Regions from separate parts of the Salinimonas marina genome, predicted to be linked through region 2. Evidence: predicted binding sites of a transcription regulator. Region 2 holds the regulator's gene; each other region holds the start of a gene.
The links. The regulator sigma-54, encoded in region 2, starts transcription at its own class of promoters, with help from an activator protein. The targets are predictions, from matches to a motif close to GTTGGCACGNNNNTNGNNT.
Positions count from the first base shown of each region.

Region 1: IT774_RS02880 (LiaF domain-containing protein) is a predicted target of sigma-54. The motif match lies at 1,736-1,754, and genes of this name have one in related genera.
Region 3: IT774_RS06270 (exopolysaccharide biosynthesis protein) is a predicted target of sigma-54. The motif match lies at 2,008-2,026, and genes of this name have one in related genera.
Region 4: IT774_RS12340 (flagellar hook-length control protein FliK) is a predicted target of sigma-54. The motif match lies at 2,294-2,312, and genes of this name have one in related genera.

Region 1 covers NZ_CP064795.1:668,093-671,942, forward strand. Annotated here, with positions in the region: gene IT774_RS02875 (TonB-dependent receptor plug domain-containing protein) at 1-562, shown strand, start outside; gene IT774_RS02880 (LiaF domain-containing protein) at 1,037-1,687, opposite strand; gene IT774_RS02885 (hypothetical protein) at 2,866-3,117, shown strand; partial or broken gene IT774_RS02890 (IS30 family transposase) at 3,576-3,850, opposite strand, start outside.
Region 2 covers NZ_CP064795.1:3,063,237-3,067,086, reverse strand. Annotated here, with positions in the region: gene rapZ (RNase adapter RapZ) at 1-370, opposite strand, end outside; gene ptsN (PTS IIA-like nitrogen regulatory protein PtsN) at 407-850, opposite strand; gene hpf (ribosome hibernation promoting factor) at 860-1,147, opposite strand; gene IT774_RS13745 (RNA polymerase factor sigma-54) at 1,179-2,663, opposite strand; gene lptB (LPS export ABC transporter ATP-binding protein) at 2,744-3,469, opposite strand; gene lptA (lipopolysaccharide transport periplasmic protein LptA) at 3,472-3,850, opposite strand, start outside.
Region 3 covers NZ_CP064795.1:1,411,569-1,415,418, reverse strand. Annotated here, with positions in the region: gene IT774_RS06280 (GGDEF domain-containing protein) at 1-557, shown strand, start outside; gene IT774_RS06275 (putative bifunctional diguanylate cyclase/phosphodiesterase) at 503-1,384, shown strand; gene IT774_RS06270 (exopolysaccharide biosynthesis protein) at 1,347-1,952, opposite strand; gene IT774_RS06265 (sigma-54-dependent transcriptional regulator) at 2,174-3,511, shown strand; gene IT774_RS06260 (histidine kinase dimerization/phospho-acceptor domain-containing protein) at 3,526-3,753, shown strand; gene IT774_RS06255 (sensor histidine kinase) at 3,758-3,850, shown strand, end outside.
Region 4 covers NZ_CP064795.1:2,763,290-2,767,139, forward strand. Annotated here, with positions in the region: gene fliL (flagellar basal body-associated protein FliL) at 1-286, opposite strand, end outside; gene IT774_RS12340 (flagellar hook-length control protein FliK) at 362-2,176, opposite strand; gene fliJ (flagellar export protein FliJ) at 2,346-2,792, opposite strand; gene fliI (flagellar protein export ATPase FliI) at 2,811-3,850, opposite strand, start outside.

The DNA.
Region 1 (3,850 bases), 1.4 Mb from region 2:
CAGTGACAATACAGAGTTAGGCGTGTCGCTGGACCACACCTCATGGCGGGTGGACGCCGCCCTATTTTACCGGTGGGATCATGGGTTAACCGATTGGACTTATCGTTTTGACTCCACCTCAGCACGCAGCGCAAACCCTGTGGATATTGAAACCCTGGGGGTCGAGTTCTTTGCTGTTAAGCGGCTGGCCAATGCTGACTTAGTTGCAGGGTATACTTACCTGAATAAATCGGAAGACTACCGAGACGCGAGTATCGACGCCAGCTTCTATGCCTTGAATTATCCACCGCACCGGTTCACCCTGGGCCTGGTGTGGTTTCTGAGTGATGTCATTGAGGTAAGAGTGGATAATGAGTGGCGCAAGCAAGAAGATAACCGCTTGAGAAACGGCCGTAGTAGTGCGTTTTTCACCCATTTTACCGCTACCTATTCACCCCCTCAGTTTGAGCGTTTCAACCTTGTTTTCGCTTTCGATAATTTGTGGGATGAGTCGTTTGAAGAGATTCCTGGTACCCCAGGGCGCGCTGAGCAGCTTTCACTTACCGCAAATTACACATGGTGATCAGGTTCAGAAAGTCTTAGTTATTATGTTGCGCGCTGCTCACAGGACACAAGAAGGCCAGCAATGACGCACACACAGGAACTAGTAAGGCATGTAACACTGGCGCCAACACGAATGAGGGTTACGGCCCTATTCACTACTAGTAAGACGTTAGAGACAAGGCGGAGGTCCATAGCTGGACTCTATTCATTACTAGTAAGACGTTTGAGAAAAGGTGAGTGTCCATAGCTGTGTCCAGAAAGGACATCCATTGAAAACCACTGGGCTTTTAATGGGCCTGACGAAGTTATAAAGGAATAGCAAAAAGCTTTTTGAAATTTGCCAACTAAAAGGTAAAAGGCTGTGTGCCTGGCTGGTTTCCCCGGGCGGTAAAAACCAGCCACAAAGCTTGGCGGGAGGTGTCGCAATGGATTATGCAAAACAACCAGTGCCACTACGCTTGCATTAGTTCAGCTAAGGCACCAGATTTACCGCCTACCGTGTGGAGCTTCCGAATAGCGCTTTCATCTGCTCTGCCAGCTCCACAAACTTTTCTTTAATAGTGCGTTTAAGGCCGATATCTACCCCACCCATGAACACAAAGCCTTCCACGGTAATGGTTGGGGCCTGTCGGTCGGCGATGGACGGGGCATTATTGTCAATACCGCCCATCAAACAAAATGCTTTGGTGACCACATTTACATTTTCCGGCACTTTTATATCGGTTCCGCCCATTATACAAAGGGTTTTAATTGTTACATTTGGGGTGGTAAACACCGCGTCGGAAAAGTCTATGTCTGAACCACCCATAAAGTTAAAAACGCGAATTTCCGCCGGCACCAGCCAGCGCCCAGACCTGTCGGAGCCGCCCATAATATTGATAATGGTTTCATTATCAGGCGTCTCACCAGCGGTGTAATTGATATTAAGCTTTTTCTCTTTTTGCCGCGTGTAATTATCATCGACTTGCAGGGTAAGGTCGGCAGCCAATTGAGCAATTTCCTGATGGTCCTGACTGGCCATCGCATTATCCAGGCGACGCTCAAACGCCTCAGCTGAAATTACGCCATGACTGTAGTGATAAATCAGCTTATCGATCACTTCTTCCCTGACCTGCTCGATAGGACGATCTTCAAGTTTAACCATGACGGTTGCTCCGTTAGTTATTGATTGCCATTTAATTTCAATAAGTTGAAGCAGTTGCCATGCCAGTTGATAAGTCTAAATATTTCAACGCCTTGCAACATGAGAGGGGCGGGGCGTAGACGGTTATCGCTAAATACTGGTCAATCAAACCACTTTCTGATTGTTCAGATAATCCGTCTTAAAGTATGTTTCTGCGTTTGCGCATTTGGTTCTTTTAAATGTGCATGCTCAGCGCCTTACCTGGGCAAGTGTGGTGAATGGAAAGCCAGGTCGTGCCGTGCACATACAAACACTGAAGCCAAAGAAAAGCTTCAAATAATGGTGGATGTCAGTATTTATAAAGAGTTCGTCAAAGAGGAGCCAGGCAGGTACACCTAAAATACAGGTTGCGAGGACAGCTGAAAAATACTCACGGTTAGCGTAGTGCCACAGGTTTGGCATGTAATTGTTTCGTAGACTAATAGCTTTATTTTCTCAAGCATCCCAATATTGCTTTTGCAGCAAGGACAACGACTTTCATTTATACGCATGGTTACGCTTCACAAATGAGCGTACGGGCAAGGCCGTACGCTATTACAGCTAGGGGATCATTGACTTGGCACCGTCATACAAGGCTCCGCCGGCCATAGTTTGTGAAACAAACCTTACCGAATTATATGATCGATAAGCCCAAACGGCCCCTACACCTACCCAGTAAAGCGCTACTATTCCGCCGCTAATATCATTGGTTTCCTCAACCGTCAGTTCTCTTACTTCATATCCCCTTTCATTGAAATTTCATGTCCTGCTAATTATAGATTCATTAGCGTAATAAAATTTACAGAAGCTTAAGGTCCAATGTAACTGAACTTAAGTGCAATATTTGAGTTAAATTTATTGCTAAATCGCACTGAATGAAGCGGTAATGCAAAGCAAAAAAGTGACTGTTACATTTTCCTTTTAAAATTTGTTTGGATGGTGGTTTACATATTTATAGTGTTCAATAAAACACGCTTTTTGTACAGTTTTTTAAAAAGCAAAACTGTTTATTCTGGAGTAGGCCTTTAGAGGTAAAGGCTAGTTTCAGATGGTTTATGGGTTTAAGTTTTATCGTATTCCATAAGTCCTTCTATTTTTGATTTTTTGTGAAGAGGCAAAAATCTGCCTTACGCAATAAGATGATTTCAGGGAAAATAAATATGTATGAATTAGATATATATGAGATGGAAAAGGTAAATGGTGGAATTTTGGTCAATGTTGGGATGGGTGTGGTAGGAGCCGCTTCCTCTATGGCTGGCTATGCGATGAGCGGCTGGGGCTCAGGTTTGAGTGGGTCAGGATTTGCTGGTGCCGCTGCTGGTGGTTTTGTATGGGGCGCAGGTGGCTTTAATGCAGTGAGCGCAACAGCAGGGGCTGCCACGGCAGGCTTTGTTACATATAAATTAAGATAACGAAAGTAATGGTAAAGTAGGGCTATATTAAAATATGGCTCTATTTTTAAAAGAAGGTAATATGAATAAATTAAAGTATAAAAAGATAGCTTCTATAGTCTTTTCAAGTCTGTCGGCAATTTTAATAAACGAAATAATTACGTTTTGTATTACTGACTTCGATAGAAATTTAAGTGTTGTTTTTGTTGCCATTATTTCTGCCAGTATAATGGGAGAGCTTTGGCCGGAGGAGGTCTGATTTAATAAGCTTTTTATGTTAGGCTTAAGGTTGTGCTAAGACAAAGCTAAACTATCTGGAGGTTGATTTTTAATCGGTAGAAAAGAAAATAGTGATTCCCTAATCAGCTATAATTTTAGTCACTCCATGGATACAGCCGGTCGGTGCACTCAGGATTATACATAAGTGATTCTTTGTTCGGCGGCCGCGGATTCAACCCCGAAGTGCACCACTCGCTAAATTAAGCTGCTTTGCGTAATGTTTTGAACACGACCGATGGCTGTTTAAACCCAAGGCACTTCCTTGGTCTCGCATTTAGCGCACGCTCAACATCAGCAATCTGTTTGGCCGTCACCGTCCGCAAGTCTGTCCCTTTACGGATATATTGCCGCAGCAGTCAGTTAAAGTTTTCGTTCAGTCCGCGCTCCCACGACGAGTACGGATTGGCGAAGTAGATATTCGTTTTCAGTTTATCCGCAACCTGTGCGTGAGCACAGAATTCCGCGCCGTTGTCTG
Region 2 (3,850 bases):
CCAGTAGCTCCCGCTCAGTATGGATCGCTTCGGCCAACGACTTTTTCAACCGGGCCAATGGATGTAACCGGCGGGTTTCGCTGAATCGTTTCACCAGAATATCATCACTGGCATCAATATAAACGATGGTCATGGACCAGGATTCGGGCAGGTAATCGAGAATTTCAACCAGTTCGGTAGGATCTTCAGGCAGATTTCGAACATCAATGCTTACTGCCACCTGGTCAAATTGTTCTGACACCGAGTGCGTCAGGGCAGGCAGTAAATTGACCGGGATATTATCAACACAATAGTAACCCAAATCTTCCAGGGCCCGCAGTGCTACTGACTTGCCAGACCCGGAACGACCGCTGATAATAATAAGCTTCAAAGCGCTGCTCCATGATATACGCGTTAGCGAAGGATGTTATTGTAAAGCGGCGAAAATGTCATCACCTGTTTGCGCCCGGCGAATGGCTTTTACGGTATCTTTGTCGCTGAGTTTCCCTGCGACCATGGCCAGGGTCTGTAAGTGACCTTCGGTTTGTTCCTCTGGCACCAGCAGGGTAAAGAAAATATCTACAGGTTTGTTGTCAATGGCATCAAAATCGATGGCAGGATCACTGGTCACCACTATGGCAATCACCCGGTCCAGACCCGGTAAACGGCCATGAGGTAACGCAATGCCGTTACCAATACCGGTGCTGCCCATTTTTTCCCGGGACATCAGGGCGTTCATGACCGCAGTTTCATCCACTTCGGGATTGTTGTCAGAAGCGATGCCACTGATGACTTCCAGAATACGCTTTTTACTATTGCACTGGACCGCACATTTTGTGCGGTCCAGGCTTATGATGGCTTGTATATCCATAGTGACAGACTAATGTTTTTTCAGTTTTTCCTTATGCTTGATAACCTGCCTATCCAGTTTATCGACCATGCTATCAATGGCTGCATACATATCGGTATTTTCTGACGAAGCAAAGACTTCTGCTCCACTTAGGTGAACCGTAGCTTCCGCTTTCTGCGTTATCTTTTCCACGTTCAAAATAACATGAACATTGGAAATATGGTCAAAATGGCGCTCCAGCTTACTGAATTTTGTATCGACATAATTACGCAAAGAGTCAGTGATCTCAATATGATGACCAGTAAGATTGATTTGCATAGTTCGCCTTCCTTATTGTGAGCTAGCCTTATTAAATCAGGCTTTTGCGTTGGTTCGACGGTGGGATCGATAACGATTCCCGATATTTTGCAATTGTCCGCCGGGCAACTTTTATTCCTTGCTCGGCCAACACATCTGCAATTTTGCTATCGCTAAGTGGCTTGCTGGGTGTTTCAGCCGCCACCAGCTTTTTAATCAGGGCCCGTATGGCGGTGGAAGAACACTCGCCGCCAGACTCCGTAGCCACATGGCTTGAGAAGAAATATTTCAGCTCAAAGATACCACGAGGGGTGTGCATATACTTCTGGGTCGTGACCCGGGAAATCGTTGATTCGTGCATGTCCACCATCTCGGCAACATCATTCAGCACCATGGGCTTCATCATCTCGGGCCCATGTTCAAAAAAGCCCATTTGTTGCTGCACAATACAATTCGCCACCTTCAGCAGCGTATCATTACGCGACTCGAGGCTTTTGATAAACCATTTTGCTTCCTGCATATGCGAACGAATAAACTGCGAATCACTGCTGTTGCGAGCCCGCCGGCTCATCGCAGCGTATTGTTGATTTACGCTCAGTTTTGGCAAACTGTCCGGATTTAGCTCTACTGACCAGCGGCCATTCTTTTTGGCTACCGACACATCCGGAATCACATACTCAGGTTCTTTGGTGATCAGCGCACTGCCAGGACGAGGATTCAGGGTTTGCAGTAACCGCATAGCCTCTCGCAGCTGATCTTCTTTGAGCTTACTTTTGCGCATCAGGGTGCGGTAGTCTTTACTGCTCAGTAAATCAGAGTAATCCTCAATCAGGCTGCGGGCTTCTTCCAGCCAGGGGGTATCAGGGGCAAACTGGCGTAATTGCACCAGCAGACATTCCTGGGGAGTGCGTGAGCCGGAACCTAAAGGATCAAACAACTGGATGCGCTTTAACACACACTCCACTTCATCTTCTTCCACCGGCTCTTCGGTTTCATCGCTGTTCACGCTTTGCAGAATTTCTTCCACCGATACAGTCAGATACCCTGACTCATCAATTGAGTCGATAATCGCCATCGCGATGGCGCGATCTGTTTCTGAAAAGTGGGTGAGGCGCATTTGCCACAGCAGGTGAGCCTGAATGTCATCAGTGGTTTCACCCTGAAATACCTGGTCTTCGTCACTGCCAGGCCCCGGAGCCGGGGCTGAAGAGGCGGAATAATACTCATCCCAGGTGCTGTCGATAGGCAGCTCGTCCGGCAAATCATTTTTCTCCAGCGCTTCGCCAGAGTCCATGTTGTCACCGGCCGTAGCGGAGGCCTCGATATTGTCGGAATCGCTGTTGCTGTCCTGGTTGTTTTTCTCTGCCCCGTCGTTGTCACTACTTTCATCTACTTCCAGCAAAGGGTTTGAGTCCAGCGCTTCCTGAATCTCCTGCTGAAGGTCGAGTGTCGACAACTGCAATAGCCGAATGGCCTGCTGCAGTTGCGGGGTCATAGTTAACTGTTGACTAAATTTTAGCTGTAAAGATGGTTTCATCTACGTCTTATTTTAAACTCGGGTGCATGTGTAAGTTTTCCGGTGAAACACCGGGTATAAGATCATCCCTAATACCCACACTATAGCTTGAATTGTTCACCAAGGTATACATCACGCACTTTCTGGTTGCTTAATACTTGCTCCGCACTGCCTTGCGCGATGAGCTCTCCATGACTAACGATGTAGGCTTCCTCACATACATCCAGGGTTTCCCGTACGTTATGGTCGGTAATGAGGATCCCAATGCCCCGGTCACGTAAATGCTGAATAATCTTTTTTATATCATTGACTGAGATTGGATCAACACCGGCAAATGGTTCATCCAACAGAATGAACTGCGGATTAGCGGCCAGTGCCCGGGCAATTTCCACCCGTCGACGCTCGCCGCCGGACAAACTCATACCAGTACTATTACGTATATGGTTGATATTAAATTCATCAAGTAGGGCATCAGCTTCTTCTTCACGTTTTTGTGAATCCAAATCGCTGCGGGTTTGTAAAATCGCCATGATATTTTCGTGAACTGTCAGTTTTCGAAAAATAGAGGCTTCCTGCGGCAGGTAGCCAATCCCCTGACGGGCACGTTCATGCATCGGCTGATGCGTGAGTTCGTTATCATCGATGGTGATTTTGCCTTTATCCAGCGCGACCAGGCCCACAATCATGTAAAACGTGGTGGTTTTACCTGCGCCGTTGGGGCCAAGCAAACCCACAATCTGACCGGTGGATACCGACAGACTGACATCCAGTACCACCTGTCGGGATTTATACGATTTTGCCAGGTTCCGGGCTGTCAGTGTTGCCATACTTATTTGTCACCTTGCGTATCATTCTTACCGTCGGTGTCACCCTGCTTGTCCTCAGACTCATCACTTAATTTTTTTACCGCCTGCGGACGAAATACGGTGGTGACCCGGCTATCATCATTGCCGTCACTGCTGGTCGCCATCAATTGTTCTTTCATCATGTCATAAGTAATGCTGTCGCCACTGACCATGCTGCTATTTTGTTTTATCTGGGCATTACCGCGCATGGAAATGGTCCGTTTATTCACTTCATAGCGAAGTTCATTGGCTTGGGCGGTGACCTTGCTGCCATCATCCATGGTTTGGGAATAGCGGGCAGGTTTGCCGCGGGCAATCATAATTTCTTTACCTTCACCCTGCTTGGCATTGACCTCAACCTCA
Region 3 (3,850 bases), 1.7 Mb from region 2:
TCTGGTTGTCAATCTGGTCGGCACTGATCATGTCAGCCTTTATCGCCCGCCGCTTTGAAAGTGCCAACAAAAGTCTCGAAAAACTGGCGTTAATCGACAACCTTACGAAGCTATATAACCGCAACGCTCTGCTCTCCGGACTGGATATCAAAAATAAATCCGGGGCGCTGATGTTCCTGGATCTTGACCGGTTTCGTGATATCAACGATGCCCTGGGGCATGATATGGGCGATCGCATTTTAAAAGCCTTTGCCTTGCGTTTACGTCAGCTGATGCGCAGCCAGACAAAACTCTACCGGTATCGAAGCGACGAATTTGTGGTGTGGTTCCCCGACTTGAATTCCGATGATGTAATGAGTCGTGCGTTTAATCTGTTGTACGAATGCCGTGAGCCATTGATTATTGGTAAGAGCGAATTTGAAATTGGCTGTAGCATTGGCGTGGCCTGTGCCCCGAACACGGACATGATACTGAAACGCTGGTGCAAAATGCCGAAAATGCTATGTTACGGGCCAAGCGCATGCGGCTGGGCATTCAGGTCTACAACGACCGGTTAGCCCACAACAACACCGTGGAAGTGACCTTGCGTAGTCAGCTACGCACGGCCCTGCAACAAAATCAGTTTGAGTTGTATTATCAGCCCAAGGTGAGTCTTCACAATGGCAAGCTATGTGGGGCCGAAGCCATTGTACGCTGGAATCACCCTGACGAGGGCCTGCTGTCACCGGCCTACTTTATTGATCTGGTGGAACAAAGCGGAATCGTGCATGCCTTCACCCGCTACACCATCGAAAGTGCGGTGAAACAAATAAAACAGTGGGAAGACGATGAAACCCCGCTGCCGGTGGCAGTGAATCTGTCTGCCTACAATCTGATGGACACCGCGTTTGTGCCCTTTGTTGAAAAGACCCTCGCCACCAGTGGCATCGACCCCGCCCGGCTTGAATTTGAGCTTACTGAAAGCGCTACCATGGTGGATATCTCGGTCAGTAAACGGATGATTTCCGCTTTTAATTCGTTAGGTATCAGAACCTCCATTGATGATTTTGGGACGGGCATGAGCTCATTTGCCTATCTGCGGGAGCTCAATGTGCACACCATTAAACTTGACCGGGCATTTATTACCGATGTGGCCACCAACGCCAAAGACGAAAAAATCGTAGAGGCAATGATCGCCCTTTGTCATAACCTGGGCATTCAGGTGGTGGCAGAAGGCATCGAGCAGCAAGGGCAAGCCACCTTGTTAAAACAACTTGGCTGTGATGTCGGTCAGGGCTACTTTTTTGGGAAACCGGCCCCTCATACCGATATTGACGCGTTATTGTCTACCGCCCAGGATGTTAAAGCTAACCTAGCAAAGATACCATCTGCTGGCCGCCCATAAAAAAACCTAAACAGGCCAGCGAGAGTCCGAGTAATGCGACTGCACCATCATCAGTAGCCATGCCAATGGCCATCACAAATACGGCGGTGGCGGGGATAAGTCCCAGAAAGGGCACCAGCTCTAATGGCACCATCATCAGTCCGCATAGCCCGCAGCTTATGGCTATCAAACTTCGAAAAACCACATTGCGCATAAAAAACCAGCGGGGCATAAGCAGTCTGTCGACCCAGGTGACTGCGGGGCTGATTTTATCGATGCCTTTATTCAAAGAATCGCGCTCGATACCAATCTGAGTAATGGCGCCAGGCAGCCAGGGGTGAGATTTTGCCAGTAAAACTTGCAGCGATATAAGAAAAATAGTGATACCGGTAACGGTAGGAATACCCGGGATAGCGCCTACCGGTGTGGAGCAAATAAACGCCGGCACCGCCAGCATCGGTCCGAATCCCCGCTTTTCCATCATAGTCAGCAGTTCACCAAAGGTGATTTTTTCTTCCCTTCCGGCGCTTTGCATGCGTTCAAGCAGTTCATGCAAGCTCATTGAACGCACTGCCGCCAAATCTAACATGGTCGGTTTCCTATCGTCTGTATTGAGACATGTTGTTCAGGCTGATAGAGTTACAAAGCGAGAAACGTGCCAGCTGTATAGGAGATGGGTGTCTCGCTGCCATAATTTGTTCCTATTTCAGCAGGTTAAGCGTAAACTTAATCAAATCTCAGTGATCCATTCTGTCTTACAGACAGTAAAGGATTTATTGGCAAAATAACGAATAGTATAGGGAACAATCTGTGTTAACTGTTTTACTTGTTGACGACGATCCAGAATTTACTGATGTCGCTTGTACGATCATCGAGTTTTTGGGTCACGAGGTGTTAACCGCAGCAAACCTGGATGAAGCGCGCGATTGGCTGACTAAAGAAACCTTCGACCACATCCTGCTGGACTTTATGCTTCCCGATGGCAGCGGCGTGCATTTGTTTGATGAACTCGACGCCCTGCCCAAACGTCCCCGTGTGACCCTTATCACGGGGCACCCTTCTGTACGCGGTATCATTAAAGGCTTGTGTGGTCCCAATATTGACTATCTGGTCAAGCCTATCCAGCGGGAAGAAATTGAAGCGGTTCTCAGTGGTAAAAAAGATAAGAAAAATGAAGCCTCTGGAAAAGCCACAATCAAAAAATATTTTGGCCATTTGATTGGTGAGTCGGCTTCGATGAAGGAGCTGTACAAACTCATTGAACGGGTTAGCCGCACCAGTGCCAATGTCATGTTACTGGGTGAAAGTGGCGTGGGTAAAGAAGTAGTCGCCGAAGCGATTCATGCCGCTTCAGATGTGGAAGGCCCATATATCGCTACCAACTGCGGGGCGTTTTCGAAAGAGCTTATTGGCAGTGAATTGTTTGGTCATGAAAAAGGGGCTTTTACCGGCGCCGTCGGCCGTAAAGCCGGGGTTTTTGAACAGGCTGAAAACGGCACGCTGTTTTTAGACGAAATTACCGAAATGCCCATCGATATGCAGCCTAACCTGTTACGGGTGTTGGAAAACAAGGTGGTTATTCGCGTTGGCGGCACCAAAACGATTCCTATCAACTGCCGAGTCGTGTCTGCTACCAACCGCCAGATGGAAGAAATTGCTGAAAGCAAAGTCCTGCGTGAGGATATTTATTTTCGCCTGGCCGTATTCCCCATCACCATTCCGCCGTTGCGTGAACGCAAAGAAGACATCCCCTTGCTGGCCTCTTCGTTCATCGCTGAGCTGAATAAAGAAAACGACACCAACTTTGTATGGAAAGACACCCAGCTGGATACCCTCAAAGCCTATGACTGGCCCGGCAATGTCCGCGAATTGCGCCACTTTGTCCATCGTGCCGCCATTATGAGCGACCCCGTGAAACAGGATATTGAGTTGCCTAAGACTATCGAGTCGCCGTTTGCTAAAAAGCAATCGACCACCCCTGCACTCCAGGCGGGTCGTACCATTGAAGATGTGGAAAAAGAGCTGATTTACGCCACCCTCGAAAAGGTCAATGGTAACAAAACGCTGGCCGCAGAAATGTTGGGTATCAGTACCAAAACGCTGTACAACCGTTTGCACGCTTACGGCGATCTGAGTAAAGAAGACTAGCTATCGAGGTTTTTATGACGGAGCAAGAACTTGCCATGGTGGCGAAACAGGTCCACGACGCACGTAAACCATTGAACCGAATTTCAATGCAGGCTGAACTGATAAAAATGGCATTGGATGGCGATGTACCGCCTGAACGTGCCAAGCAGGCTTTGGATAAAATAATAACAAGTACTAAGGATTGCAGTGAGGCGCTGACCGAAATGATGGAAGCACTTAGCGATTCTCAGTCGGAATCATAAATATATGTTTAATAAGCTGTTCCAATCTTTCTACAGTTGGATTTTTCTCGTTGGTGTTATTGTTCTCATCATTACCGGTAACTCTTTTTATGTGGTA
Region 4 (3,850 bases), 300 kb from region 2:
GTACCAGCCGATCCCGCCCGGTACCCGGCACATTAAACACAAAGGGACGTGGCATGGCCACGTACAAGGCAGTACCCACCTTTGCGTCAGCCGACCCTTGTATCTCAGCCTGGGTATCTGAACCATCTGCTGCAGTCTGCGCTGCGGCCGCCGGTTCCTGTGAACCTGAAAACAAAAAGAACCAGGCGGCGCCGCCCCCGGCAATCAAAACCACCAGCAGAATAATAATCAGCGGTAGCTTACTTTTTTTCTCGGTATCTTCTATTTGTAATTCTTCATCGGCCACGTGTGTGTTCTCTTGTCAATCCGGTACAGGTATTATCGTGTGTGAAATAAAAAGCGCAATTATGCAATAGGCGTATTAAGCATAGTCGTCAATACCCCCTTGTGCCTGCCGGGACAATGACTGTTGTGACACTATGGTGCTGTCATCGGTACCGGCCTCGGCGTCGCCCTGACCTGAGCCCTTACCAGCATGCTGCCCCTGACTATCATCGCCGGACTGATTTTGTTGTTCAACCGAAGACTCGCCTAGCGCAATACCCTGCTCGGCCAGCATTTCGCGCAATCTGGGCTCTGCTTCCAGCAACACATCTTTAGCCTGAGCAGATTGCACCACAAAGCTTACGGCCGCGGCATCGCCCTGCACATTGACCCGTACCTGCATGCTACCCATTTCCGGTGGGTCAAGTCGAATCTCGGCCATCATATTTCGGCTATTCACCATCCAGCGAACCTTCTCCGCCAGTTGTTTCTGCCCGTCAGGCTGCTGGATATTTACCGCATTGTCCAGCCCTTCGGCTTGCTTTGTCGCTGCTGAAGCTTCACTGCGCAACTGCGTATGCTCTGCCATCTGGGTATCTACCGAGGCCACCGCCGCGGCATTGTGCATGGAAGCCGCCAGTTGTGCAGTGCTGCTGCCTGCTGACGCAATGGCGGCCAGCTGAGTTACTTGCTGGTCAATGTGGTTGTGCAGCAGCGGCGTCACTTCAACCCCACTTTCGGTCATGGCTTGAGCCACCATATCGGTCACGCTAAAGCCAGGCTGATGGCCCTGCGCCATCTGATCCTGCATCTCTTTAAGGCCGCTTAACACCGCCGCGACCAGCTGCGCTTTATTGGCCTCGCTGGTTTGCGCTGGCGCCAGCTCGGCAATACGCTCACTCAGTGCCTGTGACATCTGCTGCTGACCTTGTACGGACAACTGACTCAGCTGTTCTAGTAAATTCAGCGAGCCATCGCCAGGAGAAGCTGTTGTTGTTGCTGTTGCTGTTCCTTGCTCAGTCTGACCCAGCTCAGTATTTAGCAACTGACTTAACAAACTGGTATCTTCGTTTTTACGCTGCTGCGCCTGTTGCAGTCGGGCGAGTTCGGCTAAAAAGCTATCTGACTCAAGTTGTTCCTCACCGGTATCGCCAGCATTGTCCTGGCCGGCCCCCAACACTTCAATGATAGCGGCGGCCAGCGCATCGATATCTTCCGCAGAGGCTTGTGTCTCTCCCGCCTCACCATCGTCACCACTGCCGCCCAGCTGTTTGAGCATTTCTTTGGCCAGCGTTCCCACCAGCACCGGAATGGGCGTCACTTTTTGTTCATCCCCGGCTTTAGGCGCGACGTCGCCAGCCTCAAACAGCAACTGATTGTTCTGGCTGGCCAGCTCATCAGAAATTATTTGTAATGCATCCTCACCTTTTACGATGGGCGCTATCGGCGCCGTAACATCAGGTTGCTCCGGGCTACCCTGGTCCTGCTCTAAATTGCGGATGCGGTTGACATATTCCAGCCAGTCCACGTCGGCTGCATCAGCCTGTTTGCCGGCAATATCCTGAGCCGGATCGGCTGGAGCGCTGACATCTGCATTGTCATTAATTGCACTGGTTTTGTCGGTAGCCGACTCGGTGCGGCTGCCGGTGGCCGGGGTCGCACTGGCTTTATCAGAAACCGAGGTGTCAGCGTCAGTAGTTTTGCTTTTGCTTGTAACTGGCGCAGGTGTGGTAGACGTACCAGCAGGCTCCGATGGTTGCTTGTTTTTGCTGCTTTTGTTGCTGGTGGCTGCTGCCGCCTGTTGCATAACCTCACCAAAGCCATGAACAGCGTCTGATGCCGGAGCCGGGCGCTCAATATCAATCGGCAAGGCGGCAACATTCTGGCGTTGGGGGGCAAGGTTTTGCATCATAACCAAAGTCCTCTTAGGGGTGGTTTTTGCTTAGCAGCAACGGCCTGCGCTGTAGTGATAGCGTGGGCCAGGCGTTAAGCGTCATGAATATGGTGTTTTGTACAGATAATCAGAAAATAGCAAGTCGCGTTCCACTATGTAAAATTAACCACGCTCTAGCTATAGGATTTTACCAACGAGTTGTTTTGGAACGTAAAAAACGCTGATTAGCGAACTCATCCAGCATGTCCTGTTCGCGGCGATTAGCGGCAATGGCCGCTTCTGCCTGTTTTTTTTCAATCAGCACATCGACGGCTTTTCGACGCTTTTGTTGTTCCAGCCACTGACGGCGGCGTTGATCTACCACCATCCTGGCCTGAGAAATGATCTGCATTTGTTGCTGAATGGCTTTATCAAGCTTACCGACAAACTGCAAATGCTGATGATAATCACGGGCATCTACCCCACCCTGTTTACCCGACTGCTGAATCTGGCGAACATAATCCAGCCGGTATTGTTGCAAACTACTGAGCTTTTGCTTTTGCTGCTGGACATTGCCTTCAGCCATTTGCAGAGCCTGCGCGGCCTTGTCTTCGCGGTCGCGTTCTACTTTGATGACGGTTTGTAACTGGCTCATAAACTCACCACCATATCGTTATCCATTGCCCAGCCCCGAGGCGAGCGCCTGCATAGCCTCATGACACTCTGCAAACGACAACACCTGATTCAGGCCCTGCTGCAAGAACGCATTAATTGCCGGTTCGGCACGAATGGCCAGGTCGATACGTGGATCTGAGCCGCGGGCGTAAGCACCAATGGCAATCAAATCCTGATTTTGTTTATAGGTGGAGTAGACCTGGCGCACCCGGCGGGCCTGCAACAAATGCTCTTCTGAGACCACCATCGGCATCACGCGACTAATGGAGGCTTCAATATCGATAGCCGGATAATGACCGGCGTCGGCCAGTTTACGAGACAACACCACATGACCATCCAGAATGGCCCGGGCGGCATCGGCAATCGGATCCTGTAAATCATCGCCTTCGGTCAGCACGGTATAAAACGCGGTAATGGAGCCCTGCCCCTGAGCGCCGTTACCGGCCCGCTCCACCAGGGCCGGCAAGCGGGCAAACACCGATGGCGGGTAGCCTTTGGTGGCCGGAGGTTCGCCTACCGCCAGCGCAATTTCGCGCTGGGCCATGGCGTAGCGTGTGAGCGAGTCCACCAGCAGCAACACATTTTTGCCCTGATCACGAAAATATTCTGCCACTGTCACCGCCGTTTCGCAGGCTTTCAGCCGCATCAGGGGTGAGGTATCTGCCGGCGCCGCAACAATTACGGCCCGGGCACGCTCTTCTTCGGTCAGAATATCGTGAATAAATTCTTTTACTTCGCGGCCACGTTCGCCTACCAGCCCCACCACCACCACATCGGCTTCGCTGCCCCGGGTCATCATTCCCAGCAACACACTTTTTCCCACGCCGCTGCCGGCAAATAGCCCCATACGCTGCCCCACGCCCACGGTGTTCAAGGCATTGATTGCCCGTACGCCCACATCCATAGGTTGTTTAATCGGCATGCGAATAAGCGGGTTCATCGGCGCCTTGGTGGTGGGTGCGCGGTGTTCGGCGACAATGGCGCCTAAGCCGTCTAAAGGCTGGCCATTGCCATCAAGAACCCGCCCTAACAGACCTG